DNA from 2 places in the Lysinibacillus sp. F12 genome. Region 2 is predicted to be linked to the other one. Evidence: riboswitches for the same ligand, from Rfam matches in the RefSeq annotation. Region 2 holds a riboswitch; the other holds the start of a gene.
What was found. Region 2 has a riboswitch for preQ1 ahead of queF (preQ(1) synthase). Riboswitches for the same ligand answer to the same signal wherever they lie in the genome.
Positions count from the first base shown of each region.

Region 1 (8,190 bases), on a different contig from region 2:
TTTTGCTCAAAATTGCTGCAAATTCTTTTGTTGTTGTGGATTTCCACATTTTTGCATTACTTTCGAAATATGCTTTAAAATCTGGATTACTCATTTGAGAGACAACCTGCAGTGAAGCCGCCATTCCACCTAAATCAGCGCCATTCTCGCTTAATGTAAGCTGACCGTCATTCAAAACACCAGGAATAATCTCAATGGCATTATAAAACTCAATCAGCTTTTGGTTTTTCTCTTCGAATTTCTTAAAGTCTTCTTCTGTCCACCAGTTATTTGCATTTCCATTTTCGTCGTATGCAGATCCATTGTTATCAAATGCATGGCTGATTTCATGACCAATAATCATGCCAATGGCACCATAATTTTCTTCAGGTTTAGCGTTAATATCATAAAAAGGCGCTTGAAGAATACCAGCAGGGAACGTAATTTCGTTATTAAGAGGATTGTAAAAAGCATTAACGGTATAGACACTCGTTACCCATGCCGTTCTATCTACTGGTTTTCCTAGCTTAGCTTTTGTGTTATCAATGTATGCTTTGGTTACTGTGAAGGTATTAGAAAATAGCGAACCACCTTCGTCATATGTCTTGATAGTTACTTTATCTAATGTCGTATCCCACTTATCTGGGTAACCGATTTTAACAATCATTGTATCCAGCTTTTTAATTGCTTTAGCTTTTGTTGTTTCTGACATCCAATCAAGGGATTTGATTCTTTCCTCATACGTAGCAATTAACTTATCTACCATTTGTTCAACATCTTTTTTAGCTTTTGGTGAAAAATGTTCTTCGGCGAACAGTTGCTCCAAGTATCCGCTCATTGTGCTAGTTGTCTTAGCTATTGCGATTTCCTTATCTGTTTTTACGCCTGAAACTCCATATAACGTTGCAGAAAACTCATTAGCAGCATCTCCGAATTCATCTGACAACAGACCGCCAGTTGCCATAAGGAGCTGCAATTTAGAGTAAGCTTTCAGCACATTAAGATTCTTTTCATTCAAGAGCTCCGCGCCTTTTTGCGCCAGCTTCACATCAAATACGATGACTTTATCAACACTGTCAACTTTCATCGAATTTAAAACTTGTTTCATATCTACTGTTTTGAACATGCTGTTAAATTGCTCGATTGTATAAGGGTTATAGTATTTCTTAACGTCGCCTTGTTCATGAGGGTCAAGTGATACGGAAGCTAAGCTTTTTTCCATTTCATAAATTTTCTCTGCTAGAGCAATTGCCGTAGATTCTTTTTCGCCCGATAGTACTAATAGTCTGGTCATATACTGAATATAGGCTTTTTTCGCGTTAGAGTCTTCAGTTACAAAACTGTTCTTATCCAAACCAGTAGCTAACCCAGTGTAATACAAAGCATTTTCACTGCTATTCTTTGCATCGTTCATAATGGCAAAGCTGAATAGTGAGCTTATACCTAATTCTTTCTCCAAATGAAGATCTGCTTGCACAAGTTCAGCAAGAGTTTTAGCTTCATCAATTGCTTTTACATATGTTTGAATGGGCTCAATTCCTTGTTTATTTCTATTGTTTGTATCCAATGCTGTCGAATAGAAATCGGCAATTTTCTGCTCTTTTGATCCTTTTGCAAATTGTTTGCCAGAGAGCTCATCTATTATCTTTTCGATTTTATCAGTATTCTGTTTTTGAAGCTCAGAAAATCCGCCGCCCATGATTTCTCCGACTGGAATAGTCGATTTATTTAACCATTCCTTATTGATGGCTTCATAAAAATCATCGTTTAAATGGGAACCTTTAAGTGTCCATATTCTGGCAATCAGGTTTTGGAATTCATCGATAGTAATTTCTTCATTTGCTCCTAATGTACCGTCAGGGTTGCCTGTCAGTATGCCTGCTTTAGTCAGTTTATCGATATCTTTCTTAGCCCATGTAGGTACATCAGTATACTCAACTCCAAATGTGCCACTGCGAAGATCATTTCCAACAGGCTTTGGCAATTCGCCGAATGCTCTGCTCAACATAACTAAAGCTTCAACTTTCTTCGCTGGCTCATTTTCTCGTAAATCTTTGTTTTTAGAGCCTTGTATAATTGCCTCCTTATTTAGTCCTGGTTGATAGGTATCTGCAGCTATCAACAAGGTTTTAACAATTTCTCCTCTTGTCGCAGGTGGTGACTTTTCATCAGCATACACCGCTACACTTACGGACAGGACCATTATGACGGTCATGAGTAAGGATAAAAACTTCTTTTTCATGTTCGTGCTCCTTCACAGTAAATTTGTATAAATTAAGGTAATTGGGTAGATTTTAGAATTTCTACCATTTGTCCATTGTAGTTGATTTATTTCAGTTTGAAAATATGTTAGGAGCTTTTTCATTTTAAGGGAGCATTATCTAGCTAATTTTGCGCTAATAGAGCTGAGAAAGGTCACTTCTAACCGACTATAATAGTATTACTTTAGAGTGGATTATAGGATTTAAGTAATACTACACTCAGGTTTTATTTTTTACGAATAGTAATGAAACTATGCCCAGCTAAGATTTTATGAGCTGCTAAAATATAGCCTAGAATGACAGTGTAATTTCAGAAGAAGCAATTCAGGGATTTTGTATGAAAAAATCTATTTGACGTTTCGTACTATTTTTCGTATTATATGGAGGAAAAGAATGCCCGAACTTGATCGGGAGAGGTTCATAGCTGATACCCTCTATAAAAAACTATGGAAACATGACAATTTGCCATGTCCATATCGGACGTGGCTTTTTTATGTTTAGACGTATGTTTTAATAGATGAATTGGTAAAGCCTCTCTTGAAAGTGTTGGGAAACATTTTACAAGGAGGTTTTTTTATGTCTGGTCGAAGTCATGAAGAAGGACTAAAGGATTTAACATTATTAGGTAATCAAGGAACGAACTATTCATTTGAATATGCACCTGAGGTATTGGAGGCAGTAGATAATCTTCATTCCAATCGCGATTATTTCGTTAAGTTTAATTGTCCAGAGTTCACTAGTTTATGCCCGCTTACCAATCAACCTGATTTTGCAACGATGTACATCTCGTATATTCCAGACAAAAAAATTGTAGAGAGTAAATCACTAAAGTTGTATTTATTCAGTTTTAGAAATCACGGTGATTTCCATGAAGATTGCGTTAACATCATTATGAATGACTTAATTACATTGCTTGACCCTCGATATATCGAGGTTTGGGGGAAGTTTACGCCACGTGGGGGGATTTCAATCGATCCGTGGTGTAACTATGGGAAGCCAGAGACTAAATATGAAGAAATCGCAAATTACCGTTTAATGAACCATGACCTTTATCCAGAAAAAATTGATAATCGATAACGAGAAATTAGTTAGTCCAATCAAAAAAGAGGTTTTTAGCTACCCTCTTAAAAAAACTAAGGAGAAAGCAGCACCTTTTCTTAGCGTGCTGTTTTTTCCATCAAAGGGAGTTTTTATAGATGAAGCAGGAGAAAGCAATTGTTGTATTTAGTGGAGGTCAGGATAGTACAACTTGTCTGTTTTGGGCAAAAGAACGTTTTGCAGAGATTGAGGCCGTGACTTTTAATTATGGACAAAGACATCGCCTTGAAATTGAATGTGCGGAACAGATAGCAGAGGAGCTTGGTATTAAGCATCACATACTTGATATGACCCTCTTAAATCAGCTTGCTCCGAATGCATTGACACGACAAGACATTAAAGTGGAAGACGGTCAAAATGGTGAGCTTCCATCGACATTTGTACCTGGACGAAACCTTCTTTTTCTTTCATTCGCTGGTGTTTTAGCAAGTCAAATAGGAGCCAAGCATATTGTAACTGGTGTATGTGAAACGGATTTCAGTGGATATCCGGATTGCCGAGATGTTTTTATTAAGTCCTTGAATGTAACGTTAAATTTATCGATGGATAATTCCTTTGTGATTGATACACCGTTAATGTGGCTCAATAAAGCGCAGACATGGGAGCTTGCCGATCAGTTTGGGGCTCTAGAATTTGTTCGGGAAAGAACATTGACTTGCTATAACGGAGTAATCGCAGATGGTTGTGGGGAATGCCCCGCATGTAAACTGCGAAAAAAAGGGCTTGATGAGTATCTAAGCTATAGGAAGGAGTTTTAAGCATGTCAGATTTTAAAATCGTCGATAAGCTCCAAAAAATAGGGGTAGATATCCAAAGTAATCAATTGAACTATCATGCTAAGCGTGTGCTTGTAAGCAAAGAATTTACCTTCGATGCTGCTCATCATTTACATCATTATGAGGGCAAATGTAAAAACCTACATGGCCATACTTATCGTGTTGTATTGGGACTTAGTGGATATACAGATGAACGCGGCTTGATGATTGATTTTGGTGATATCAAAAGAATATGGAAACAAAAAATTGAGATTCATCTGGATCACCGTTATTTAAACGAAACGCTTCCACCTATGAATACTACAGCAGAAAATATAGTTGTTTGGATTTACGATACCATGGTAGTGGCCTTGCGTGATGAGCAAAGAAATAATGGTGCGCGTGTAGAATTTATCAGACTATATGAAACTCCAACAAGCTATGCAGAAGCGAGACGGGAGTGGATGGAAGTTGAGTAAGATACCTGTTATCGAGATCTTTGGACCGACAATTCAAGGCGAGGGAATGGTAGTGGGCCAAAAGACCATGTTTGTAAGAACGGCTGGCTGTGATTATTCTTGTTCGTGGTGTGATTCGTCGTTTACGTGGGACGGTAGCGGAAAGCATCTTATTGTTCAAATGACAGCGGAAGAGATTTGGGCAGAGTTGAAGCGTCTTGGGGGTAATGGCTTTTCATATGTTACGATTTCAGGCGGCAATCCTGCACTTTATGCTAATTTAGAGGCGCTTATTGCCATTTTAAAAGAAAACAACATAAAGGTTGCGGTGGAAACACAAGGAAGTAGGTGGCAGAACTGGATGTACGACATTGATGAATTGACCATTTCTCCCAAGGCGCCTAGTTCAGGTATGACAACAGAGTATTCAGTGTTGGTGGATATTTTTGGAAAACTTAGATTGCGAAATAGTCATCACCATATTTCTCTAAAAATAGTCGTTTTTACTCAAGAGGATTACGATTTTGCTAAACAAATTCACCATCAATTTCCAACTATCCCCTTTTATCTTCAAGTCGGCAATGATGATCTCACAACGAATGACAATTCGCGATTAATGAAAAATTTACTAGATAAATATCATGCACTGATTGATAGCGTGTTGAAAGATGAAGAATTAAAGGATGTTAAAGTATTGCCACAGTTGCACACTCTTGTATGGGGAAATAAAAGAGGTGTATAGTGTGCCATTACGAAATGTCTATAAATGTATTAGAGGAGTACCAGAATGAGAATTTTATTTTATTTATTATCGATTATCATCGCTAATGTGGTAACAGCAGCATTTGCGCCATTACAGTTTGGGATGTTTATTGTTCCAATGGGGACGCTTTTAATAGGGGCGACCTTTATTTTCAGGGACCTTGTGCAAAATAAATATGGTAGAACAAAGACATATTTCTTTATCGTTACAGCTTTAATTTTATCAGCAGTAGTGTCATTCATACTCGGGGATACACTTTTAATTGTGGTAGCATCGGCTGTCTCATTTGTTGTGGCTGAAACAGCTGATACAGAAATCTATAGTCGACTGAAATTACCAATGGCTTGGCGAGTGCTTTACAGTGGAATCGTGGGAGGGTTTTTGGATTCTGCAATCTTTGTAGTCATTGGATTGAGTCCACTTGGAGCTAATATATTGCCTTGGGAAGCAGTACCTGCCGCTATTGTAGGACAAATTATAGTGAAGACGATTATACAAATGTTCGGAGCCCTAATTCTTGGTCAAGTGGGATCATTAAAAGAAAAACGTCTTATTTCAGGTTAATTCTTTGTAGAAGAGGGCTACTCGTTTTCTGTGGGAAAAGTGAGTAGCCTGCAAAGAATAATCGTTATAACACATTGACATTTTCCATTTTAATACCAAATTGAAATCTAGTATGCTACAATCTTGTTTAAAGACAGGAGGTTTAGGATTTGAATAATTATAATAATGGAGATATTATATTTAGTTTATTTTCGATAGTAGGACTGTTGTTTTACATAATTCCGATTATTTTTATAATTTGGTTTGCTATTAGTACGATTAGGCAACTAAAAAGACAAACAAAATTATTAGAAGAAATGAAAGACAGTATAAATTATATCAATGGACATCCGACACGTAGTAAATGATAATGCCCTAAAAACTATAAAAAACGATGAAAAAAAACAGGTACTCGAATGAGACCTGAATTTTTTAGAACGGTAATCGCTATGAACTTGGGGATGGAATAAAGGGTTTAGGGTTTAGTCACATTAGTGTTCATAGCGATTCCCCCCTTACAAAACATATCATTTACTTATTTTGTAAATTGTATACCTTACTTGATGTAAAAAGAAAAGAATATCATGCCAGTACATATAAGCGCACTTCAATCATGGTTTATGCTTACGGCACCTATTGGAAGTTTGTTGAAAAATTGTAGAGGATGATATGGTATTCTGTGAATGAACACGCATAATAACCAAAAAACTAGGTACTCCACAAAGAGAGTACCTAGTTTTAATTGTGAAAAAAGGAAGGGCCACTTGGGATGGAGTAACCCTAGTAACAATTTCGGAGGTGTAAGGCTAATTTAGCTTTACACTATTAAGTATATGTTAGATTCGCTATGTTTAAATAGTTAATTGCCTCAGAGTCTTAAAAAGAAAATTCTTAATAATTTCAGTTATAAATTGAAAAAGAGGGATAGAAATGGTAATATGGCAATAACTTTAGGTAAAGGGGAGAAAGCTTATGAAAAAAAGATCTATCCGTTTTTTAAGCATGGGCATTGGATTCTCCACTGCTGTTTTTTTCTAGAATAGTTGAACAAGGGATAAGTCTGCACTTTTTTAGAAAAAAAGAACCTAAAGGAGATTCAACATGAAATCAAAACTAGTGCGTAAAAACCCAATACAGGCACCAAAGCCTGTAGGGAAATATAGTCATGTCACAATTATTCCAAAAGATGCAACAATGTATGTTTTTTCTGGTCAAATTGGTTTGGACCAAGATGATCAATTACCACAGACATTAGAGGAACAAATAACAAATACCTTTTATCATATTGAAACGATTTTAGCTTCAGAGGGAATTGATGCCTCTCACATTGTAAAGGTCAATATTTGGGCTACAGAGGAAATAGATTGGGATTATTTCGACGAGCAATGGCAAGGTATGTTTGGCGATTCCTATCCATCAATGACCATAGCCTATGTATCAGCACTAGGTTTGCCAGAGATTAAAATAGAGCTTGATATTTGGGCTGCTAAATGATTTGATGATTTGTCATTATCGTTTATACCCTTAAAAGTTCATTTTACGAAGACAGTTGGAAGGAAGGGCTATTCCGCCACCGAAAACAGACCATCCACCGTGAAGATTGCTTGCTTAACTTTATTTCATTGTAAAATTTAAAAACGAATATATCCTTTGAATATTGTCGTTTCAGACTGTAGACAAAAGCCGTCGAGAAGTTCATTCTCGATGGCTTTTGTCATTTTTCTTTCTCTTTCATATTCAATATTTGGTATATCATTGCTGTATCCAACATCCTCTTCGAGCATAGATGCTCTCTTAAGCTGTCTGCCATGTCCAAGTAGCTAGTTTCTTTAAATTAATGGCAGCAAAAGTAAGCATCGCCTGCATGGAAAGAATAGGCAAGCTGTTTCGTACGTTCATCCTTCACGTAATAGCCACTTTCAGGATCTGTCGTACTTTCCTTTATTTCTTTCCATTCTTCCTTTTCAAACTTCTTCAGGGGAAAGGGCTTTTTTCCGTGTTCCTCACGATCCATATTTACCTCTAATTGAAGCTTCTCTTCATAAGCCCGTGTTTCTTTTCGCACAACCTTTTTATCATCCTTCCGTTTATTCGCACTCGCTTTCACATGCGTGGAATCGATAAATAAATGTTCTGCATGGAGAATTTACTTTTCAACACCCTATGTAGATAAAAGTAAGTACTTTATGTAGAAGTTGATGGGAACGAAGGGCGGCGACTCCTGCGGGAAAAGCGGGAAAGTCGAGATCCTGGACTGAGCGAAGCGAGGGAAGCAGCTCGACCCCGCCCGCGGAAAGCGTCCGCCCGTAGTGGAAATCAACAGCTTTACTTTA
Region 1 is NZ_JBYMLP010000003.1:768,090-776,279, reverse strand. Features, by position in the region: gene AC3CH7_RS17755 (M13-type metalloendopeptidase) at 1-2,221, opposite strand, end outside; PreQ1 riboswitch class I at 2,648-2,694, shown strand; gene queF (preQ(1) synthase) at 2,817-3,317, shown strand; PreQ1 riboswitch class I at 3,340-3,383, shown strand; gene queC (7-cyano-7-deazaguanine synthase QueC) at 3,437-4,096, shown strand; gene queD (6-carboxytetrahydropterin synthase QueD) at 4,099-4,572, shown strand; gene queE (7-carboxy-7-deazaguanine synthase QueE) at 4,565-5,293, shown strand; gene AC3CH7_RS17730 (VUT family protein) at 5,339-5,878, shown strand; gene AC3CH7_RS17725 (RidA family protein) at 6,959-7,351, shown strand; partial or broken gene AC3CH7_RS17720 (IS5/IS1182 family transposase) at 7,719-8,003, opposite strand.
Region 1: it holds a riboswitch for preQ1, as region 2 does, so the genes downstream of both, queF (preQ(1) synthase) here and queF (preQ(1) synthase) in region 2, are expected to answer to the same signal.

Region 2 (8,190 bases):
TTCAATTAGAGGTAAATATGGATCGTGAGGAACACGGAAAAAAGCCCTTTCCCCTGAAGAAGTTTGAAAAGGAAGAATGGAAAGAAATAAAGGAAAGTACGACAGATCCTGAAAGTGGCTATTACGTGAAGGATGAACGTACGAAACAGCTTGCCTATTCTTTCCATGCAGGCGATGCTTACTTTTGCTGCCATTAATTTAAAGAAACTAGCTACTTGGACATGGCAGACAGCTTAAGAGAGCATCTATGCTCGAAGAGGATGTTGGATACAGCAATGATATACCAAATATTGAATATGAAAGAGAAAGAAAAATGACAAAAGCCATCGAGAATGAACTTCTCGACGGCTTTTGTCTACAGTCTGAAACGACAATATTCAAAGGATATATTCGTTTTTAAATTTTACAATGAAATAAAGTTAAGCAAGCAATCTTCACGGTGGATGGTCTGTTTTCGGTGGCGGAATAGCCCTTCCTTCCAACTGTCTTCGTAAAATGAACTTTTAAGGGTATAAACGATAATGACAAATCATCAAATCATTTAGCAGCCCAAATATCAAGCTCTATTTTAATCTCTGGCAAACCTAGTGCTGATACATAGGCTATGGTCATTGATGGATAGGAATCGCCAAACATACCTTGCCATTGCTCGTCGAAATAATCCCAATCTATTTCCTCTGTAGCCCAAATATTGACCTTTACAATGTGAGAGGCATCAATTCCCTCTGAAGCTAAAATCGTTTCAATATGATAAAAGGTATTTGTTATTTGTTCCTCTAATGTCTGTGGTAATTGATCATCTTGGTCCAAACCAATTTGACCAGAAAAAACATACATTGTTGCATCTTTTGGAATAATTGTGACATGACTATATTTCCCTACAGGCTTTGGTGCCTGTATTGGGTTTTTACGCACTAGTTTTGATTTCATGTTGAATCTCCTTTAGGTTCTTTTTTTCTAAAAAAGTGCAGACTTATCCCTTGTTCAACTATTCTAGAAAAAAACAGCAGTGGAGAATCCAATGCCCATGCTTAAAAAACGGATAGATCTTTTTTTCATAAGCTTTCTCCCCTTTACCTAAAGTTATTGCCATATTACCATTTCTATCCCTCTTTTTCAATTTATAACTGAAATTATTAAGAATTTTCTTTTTAAGACTCTGAGGCAATTAACTATTTAAACATAGCGAATCTAACATATACTTAATAGTGTAAAGCTAAATTAGCCTTACACCTCCGAAATTGTTACTAGGGTTACTCCATCCCAAGTGGCCCTTCCTTTTTTCACAATTAAAACTAGGTACTCTCTTTGTGGAGTACCTAGTTTTTTGGTTATTATGCGTGTTCATTCACAGAATACCATATCATCCTCTACAATTTTTCAACAAACTTCCAATAGGTGCCGTAAGCATAAACCATGATTGAAGTGCGCTTATATGTACTGGCATGATATTCTTTTCTTTTTACATCAAGTAAGGTATACAATTTACAAAATAAGTAAATGATATGTTTTGTAAGGGGGGAATCGCTATGAACACTAATGTGACTAAACCCTAAACCCTTTATTCCATCCCCAAGTTCATAGCGATTACCGTTCTAAAAAATTCAGGTCTCATTCGAGTACCTGTTTTTTTTCATCGTTTTTTATAGTTTTTAGGGCATTATCATTTACTACGTGTCGGATGTCCATTGATATAATTTATACTGTCTTTCATTTCTTCTAATAATTTTGTTTGTCTTTTTAGTTGCCTAATCGTACTAATAGCAAACCAAATTATAAAAATAATCGGAATTATGTAAAACAACAGTCCTACTATCGAAAATAAACTAAATATAATATCTCCATTATTATAATTATTCAAATCCTAAACCTCCTGTCTTTAAACAAGATTGTAGCATACTAGATTTCAATTTGGTATTAAAATGGAAAATGTCAATGTGTTATAACGATTATTCTTTGCAGGCTACTCACTTTTCCCACAGAAAACGAGTAGCCCTCTTCTACAAAGAATTAACCTGAAATAAGACGTTTTTCTTTTAATGATCCCACTTGACCAAGAATTAGGGCTCCGAACATTTGTATAATCGTCTTCACTATAATTTGTCCTACAATAGCGGCAGGTACTGCTTCCCAAGGCAATATATTAGCTCCAAGTGGACTCAATCCAATGACTACAAAGATTGCAGAATCCAAAAACCCTCCCACGATTCCACTGTAAAGCACTCGCCAAGCCATTGGTAATTTCAGTCGACTATAGATTTCTGTATCAGCTGTTTCAGCCACAACAAATGAGACAGCCGATGCTACCACAATTAAAAGTGTATCCCCGAGTATGAATGACACTACTGCTGATAAAATTAAAGCTGTAACGATAAAGAAATATGTCTTTGTTCTACCATATTTATTTTGCACAAGGTCCCTGAAAATAAAGGTCGCCCCTATTAAAAGCGTCCCCATTGGAACAATAAACATCCCAAACTGTAATGGCGCAAATGCTGCTGTTACCACATTAGCGATGATAATCGATAATAAATAAAATAAAATTCTCATTCTGGTACTCCTCTAATACATTTATAGACATTTCGTAATGGCACACTATACACCTCTTTTATTTCCCCATACAAGAGTGTGCAACTGTGGCAATACTTTAACATCCTTTAATTCTTCATCTTTCAACACGCTATCAATCAGTGCATGATATTTATCTAGTAAATTTTTCATTAATCGCGAATTGTCATTCGTTGTGAGATCATCATTGCCGACTTGAAGATAAAAGGGGATAGTTGGAAATTGATGGTGAATTTGTTTAGCAAAATCGTAATCCTCTTGAGTAAAAACGACTATTTTTAGAGAAATATGGTGATGACTATTTCGCAATCTAAGTTTTCCAAAAATATCCACCAACACTGAATACTCTGTTGTCATACCTGAACTAGGCGCCTTGGGAGAAATGGTCAATTCATCAATGTCGTACATCCAGTTCTGCCACCTACTTCCTTGTGTTTCCACCGCAACCTTTATGTTGTTTTCTTTTAAAATGGCAATAAGCGCCTCTAAATTAGCATAAAGTGCAGGATTGCCGCCTGAAATCGTAACATATGAAAAGCCATTACCCCCAAGACGCTTCAACTCTGCCCAAATCTCTTCCGCTGTCATTTGAACAATAAGATGCTTTCCGCTACCGTCCCACGTAAACGACGAATCACACCACGAACAAGAATAATCACAGCCAGCCGTTCTTACAAACATGGTCTTTTGGCCCACTACCATTCCCTCGCCTTGAATTGTCGGTCCAAAGATCTCGATAACAGGTATCTTACTCAACTTCCATCCACTCCCGTCTCGCTTCTGCATAGCTTGTTGGAGTTTCATATAGTCTGATAAATTCTACACGCGCACCATTATTTCTTTGCTCATCACGCAAGGCCACTACCATGGTATCGTAAATCCAAACAACTATATTTTCTGCTGTAGTATTCATAGGTGGAAGCGTTTCGTTTAAATAACGGTGATCCAGATGAATCTCAATTTTTTGTTTCCATATTCTTTTGATATCACCAAAATCAATCATCAAGCCGCGTTCATCTGTATATCCACTAAGTCCCAATACAACACGATAAGTATGGCCATGTAGGTTTTTACATTTGCCCTCATAATGATGTAAATGATGAGCAGCATCGAAGGTAAATTCTTTGCTTACAAGCACACGCTTAGCATGATAGTTCAATTGATTACTTTGGATATCTACCCCTATTTTTTGGAGCTTATCGACGATTTTAAAATCTGACATGCTTAAAACTCCTTCCTATAGCTTAGATACTCATCAAGCCCTTTTTTTCGCAGTTTACATGCGGGGCATTCCCCACAACCATCTGCGATTACTCCGTTATAGCAAGTCAATGTTCTTTCCCGAACAAATTCTAGAGCCCCAAACTGATCGGCAAGCTCCCATGTCTGCGCTTTATTGAGCCACATTAACGGTGTATCAATCACAAAGGAATTATCCATCGATAAATTTAACGTTACATTCAAGGACTTAATAAAAACATCTCGGCAATCCGGATATCCACTGAAATCCGTTTCACATACACCAGTTACAATATGCTTGGCTCCTATTTGACTTGCTAAAACACCAGCGAATGAAAGAAAAAGAAGGTTTCGTCCAGGTACAAATGTCGATGGAAGCTCACCATTTTGACCGTCTTCCACTTTAATGTCTTGTCGTGTCAATGCATTCGGAGCAAGCTGATTTAAGAGGGTCATATCAAGTATGTGATGCTTAATACCAAGCTCCTCTGCTATCTGTTCCGCACATTCAATTTCAAGGCGATGTCTTTGTCCATAATTAAAAGTCACGGCCTCAATCTCTGCAAAACGTTCTTTTGCCCAAAACAGACAAGTTGTACTATCCTGACCTCCACTAAATACAACAATTGCTTTCTCCTGCTTCATCTATAAAAACTCCCTTTGATGGAAAAAACAGCACGCTAAGAAAAGGTGCTGCTTTCTCCTTAGTTTTTTTAAGAGGGTAGCTAAAAACCTCTTTTTTGATTGGACTAACTAATTTCTCGTTATCGATTATCAATTTTTTCTGGATAAAGGTCATGGTTCATTAAACGGTAATTTGCGATTTCTTCATATTTAGTCTCTGGCTTCCCATAGTTACACCACGGATCGATTGAAATCCCCCCACGTGGCGTAAACTTCCCCCAAACCTCGATATATCGAGGGTCAAGCAATGTAATTAAGTCATTCATAATGATGTTAACGCAATCTTCATGGAAATCACCGTGATTTCTAAAACTGAATAAATACAACTTTAGTGATTTACTCTCTACAATTTTTTTGTCTGGAATATACGAGATGTACATCGTTGCAAAATCAGGTTGATTGGTAAGCGGGCATAAACTAGTGAACTCTGGACAATTAAACTTAACGAAATAATCGCGATTGGAATGAAGATTATCTACTGCCTCCAATACCTCAGGTGCATATTCAAATGAATAGTTCGTTCCTTGATTACCTAATAATGTTAAATCCTTTAGTCCTTCTTCATGACTTCGACCAGACATAAAAAAACCTCCTTGTAAAATGTTTCCCAACACTTTCAAGAGAGGCTTTACCAATTCATCTATTAAAACATACGTCTAAACATAAAAAAGCCACGTCCGATATGGACATGGCAAATTGTCATGTTTCCATAGTTTTTTATAGAGGGTATCAGCTATGAACCTCTCCCGATCAAGTTCGGGCATTCTTTTCCTCCATATAATACGAAAAATAGTACGAAACGTCAAATAGATTTTTTCATACAAAATCCCTGAATTGCTTCTTCTGAAATTACACTGTCATTCTAGGCTATATTTTAGCAGCTCATAAAATCTTAGCTGGGCATAGTTTCATTACTATTCGTAAAAAATAAAACCTGAGTGTAGTATTACTTAAATCCTATAATCCACTCTAAAGTAATACTATTATAGTCGGTTAGAAGTGACCTTTCTCAGCTCTATTAGCGCAAAATTAGCTAGATAATGCTCCCTTAAAATGAAAAAGCTCCTAACATATTTTCAAACTGAAATAAATCAACTACAATGGACAAATGGTAGAAATTCTAAAATCTACCCAATTACCTTAATTTATACAAATTTACTGTGAAGGAGCACGAACATGAAAAAGAAGTTTTTATCCTTACTCATGACCGTCATAATGGTCCTGTCCGTAAGTGTAGCGGTGTATGCTGATGAAAAGTCACCACCTGCGACAAGAGGAGAAATTGTTAAAACCTTGTTGATAGCTGCAGATACCTATCAACCAGGACTAAATAAGGAGGCAATTATACAAGGCTCTAAAAACAAAGATTTACGAGAAAATGAGCCAGCGAAGAAAGTTGAAGCTTTAGTTATGTTGAGCAGAGCATTCGGCGAATTGCCAAAGCCTGTTGGAAATGATCTTCGCAGTGGCACATTTGGAGTTGAGTATACTGATGTACCTACATGGGCTAAGAAAGATATCGATAAACTGACTAAAGCAGGCATACTGACAGGCAACCCTGACGGTACATTAGGAGCAAATGAAGAAATTACTATCGATGAATTCCAAAACCTGATTGCCAGAATATGGACACTTAAAGGTTCCCATTTAAACGATGATTTTTATGAAGCCATCAATAAGGAATGGTTAAATAAATCGACTATTCCAGTCGGAGAAATCATGGGCGGCGGATTTTCTGAGCTTCAAAAACAGAATACTGATAAAATCGAAAAGATAATAGATGAGCTCTCTGGCAAACAATTTGCAAAAGGATCAAAAGAGCAGAAAATTGCCGATTTCTATTCGACAGCATTGGATACAAACAATAGAAATAAACAAGGAATTGAGCCCATTCAAACATATGTAAAAGCAATTGATGAAGCTAAAACTCTTGCTGAACTTGTGCAAGCAGATCTTCATTTGGAGAAAGAATTAGGTATAAGCTCACTATTCAGCTTTGCCATTATGAACGATGCAAAGAATAGCAGTGAAAATGCTTTGTATTACACTGGGTTAGCTACTGGTTTGGATAAGAACAGTTTTGTAACTGAAGACTCTAACGCGAAAAAAGCCTATATTCAGTATATGACCAGACTATTAGTACTATCGGGCGAAAAAGAATCTACGGCAATTGCTCTAGCAGAGAAAATTTATGAAATGGAAAAAAGCTTAGCTTCCGTATCACTTGACCCTCATGAACAAGGCGACGTTAAGAAATACTATAACCCTTATACAATCGAGCAATTTAACAGCATGTTCAAAACAGTAGATATGAAACAAGTTTTAAATTCGATGAAAGTTGACAGTGTTGATAAAGTCATCGTATTTGATGTGAAGCTGGCGCAAAAAGGCGCGGAGCTCTTGAATGAAAAGAATCTTAATGTGCTGAAAGCTTACTCTAAATTGCAGCTCCTTATGGCAACTGGCGGTCTGTTGTCAGATGAATTCGGAGATGCTGCTAATGAGTTTTCTGCAACGTTATATGGAGTTTCAGGCGTAAAAACAGATAAGGAAATCGCAATAGCTAAGACAACTAGCACAATGAGCGGATACTTGGAGCAACTGTTCGCCGAAGAACATTTTTCACCAAAAGCTAAAAAAGATGTTGAACAAATGGTAGATAAGTTAATTGCTACGTATGAGGAAAGAATCAAATCCCTTGATTGGATGTCAGAAACAACAAAAGCTAAAGCAATTAAAAAGCTGGATACAATGATTGTTAAAATCGGTTACCCAGATAAGTGGGATACGACATTAGATAAAGTAACTATCAAGACATATGACGAAGGTGGTTCGCTATTTTCTAATACCTTCACAGTAACCAAAGCATACATTGATAACACAAAAGCTAAGCTAGGAAAACCAGTAGATAGAACGGCATGGGTAACGAGTGTCTATACCGTTAATGCTTTTTACAATCCTCTTAATAACGAAATTACGTTCCCTGCTGGTATTCTTCAAGCGCCTTTTTATGATATTAACGCTAAACCTGAAGAAAATTATGGTGCCATTGGCATGATTATTGGTCATGAAATCAGCCATGCATTTGATAACAATGGATCTGCATACGACGAAAATGGAAATGCAAATAACTGGTGGACAGAAGAAGACTTTAAGAAATTCGAAGAGAAAAACCAAAAGCTGATTGAGTTTTATAATGCCATTGAGATTATTCCTGGTGTTTTGAATGACGGTCAGCTTACATTAAGCGAGAATGGCGCTGATTTAGGTGGAATGGCGGCTTCACTGCAGGTTGTCTCTCAAATGAGTAATCCAGATTTTAAAGCATATTTCGAAAGTAATGCAAAAATGTGGAAATCCACAACAACAAAAGAATTTGCAGCAATTTTGAGCAAAAATGATGTACATTCATCCAATAAAGTTCGGGTAAACCGCACGATTGTAAACTTCCAGGAATTCTATGACACCTATGGAATTAAGCCTGGAGATGGCATGTATGTAGCTCCGAAAGATCGAGTTTCCATCTGGTAAACAGCTAATTCAATAGCTCTTACATCCCTATAAAAAAGTTAAGTGACTGTCTAGAGAAAGAGTATGGCGCTTTACTAAGATTGTTGCTGTTAAAACAAAAAGGCAGATTTAATCTATACATTTAGATTAAATTCTGTCTTTTGTTTCAATATTTCATGCATTAAATTT
Region 2 is NZ_JBYMLP010000002.1:332,452-340,641, forward strand. Features, by position in the region: partial or broken gene AC3CH7_RS08630 (IS5/IS1182 family transposase) at 1-170, shown strand, start outside; gene AC3CH7_RS08635 (RidA family protein) at 538-930, opposite strand; gene AC3CH7_RS08640 (VUT family protein) at 2,011-2,550, opposite strand; gene queE (7-carboxy-7-deazaguanine synthase QueE) at 2,596-3,324, opposite strand; gene queD (6-carboxytetrahydropterin synthase QueD) at 3,317-3,790, opposite strand; gene queC (7-cyano-7-deazaguanine synthase QueC) at 3,793-4,452, opposite strand; PreQ1 riboswitch class I at 4,506-4,549, opposite strand; gene queF (preQ(1) synthase) at 4,572-5,072, opposite strand; PreQ1 riboswitch class I at 5,195-5,241, opposite strand; gene AC3CH7_RS08665 (M13-type metalloendopeptidase) at 5,668-8,022, shown strand.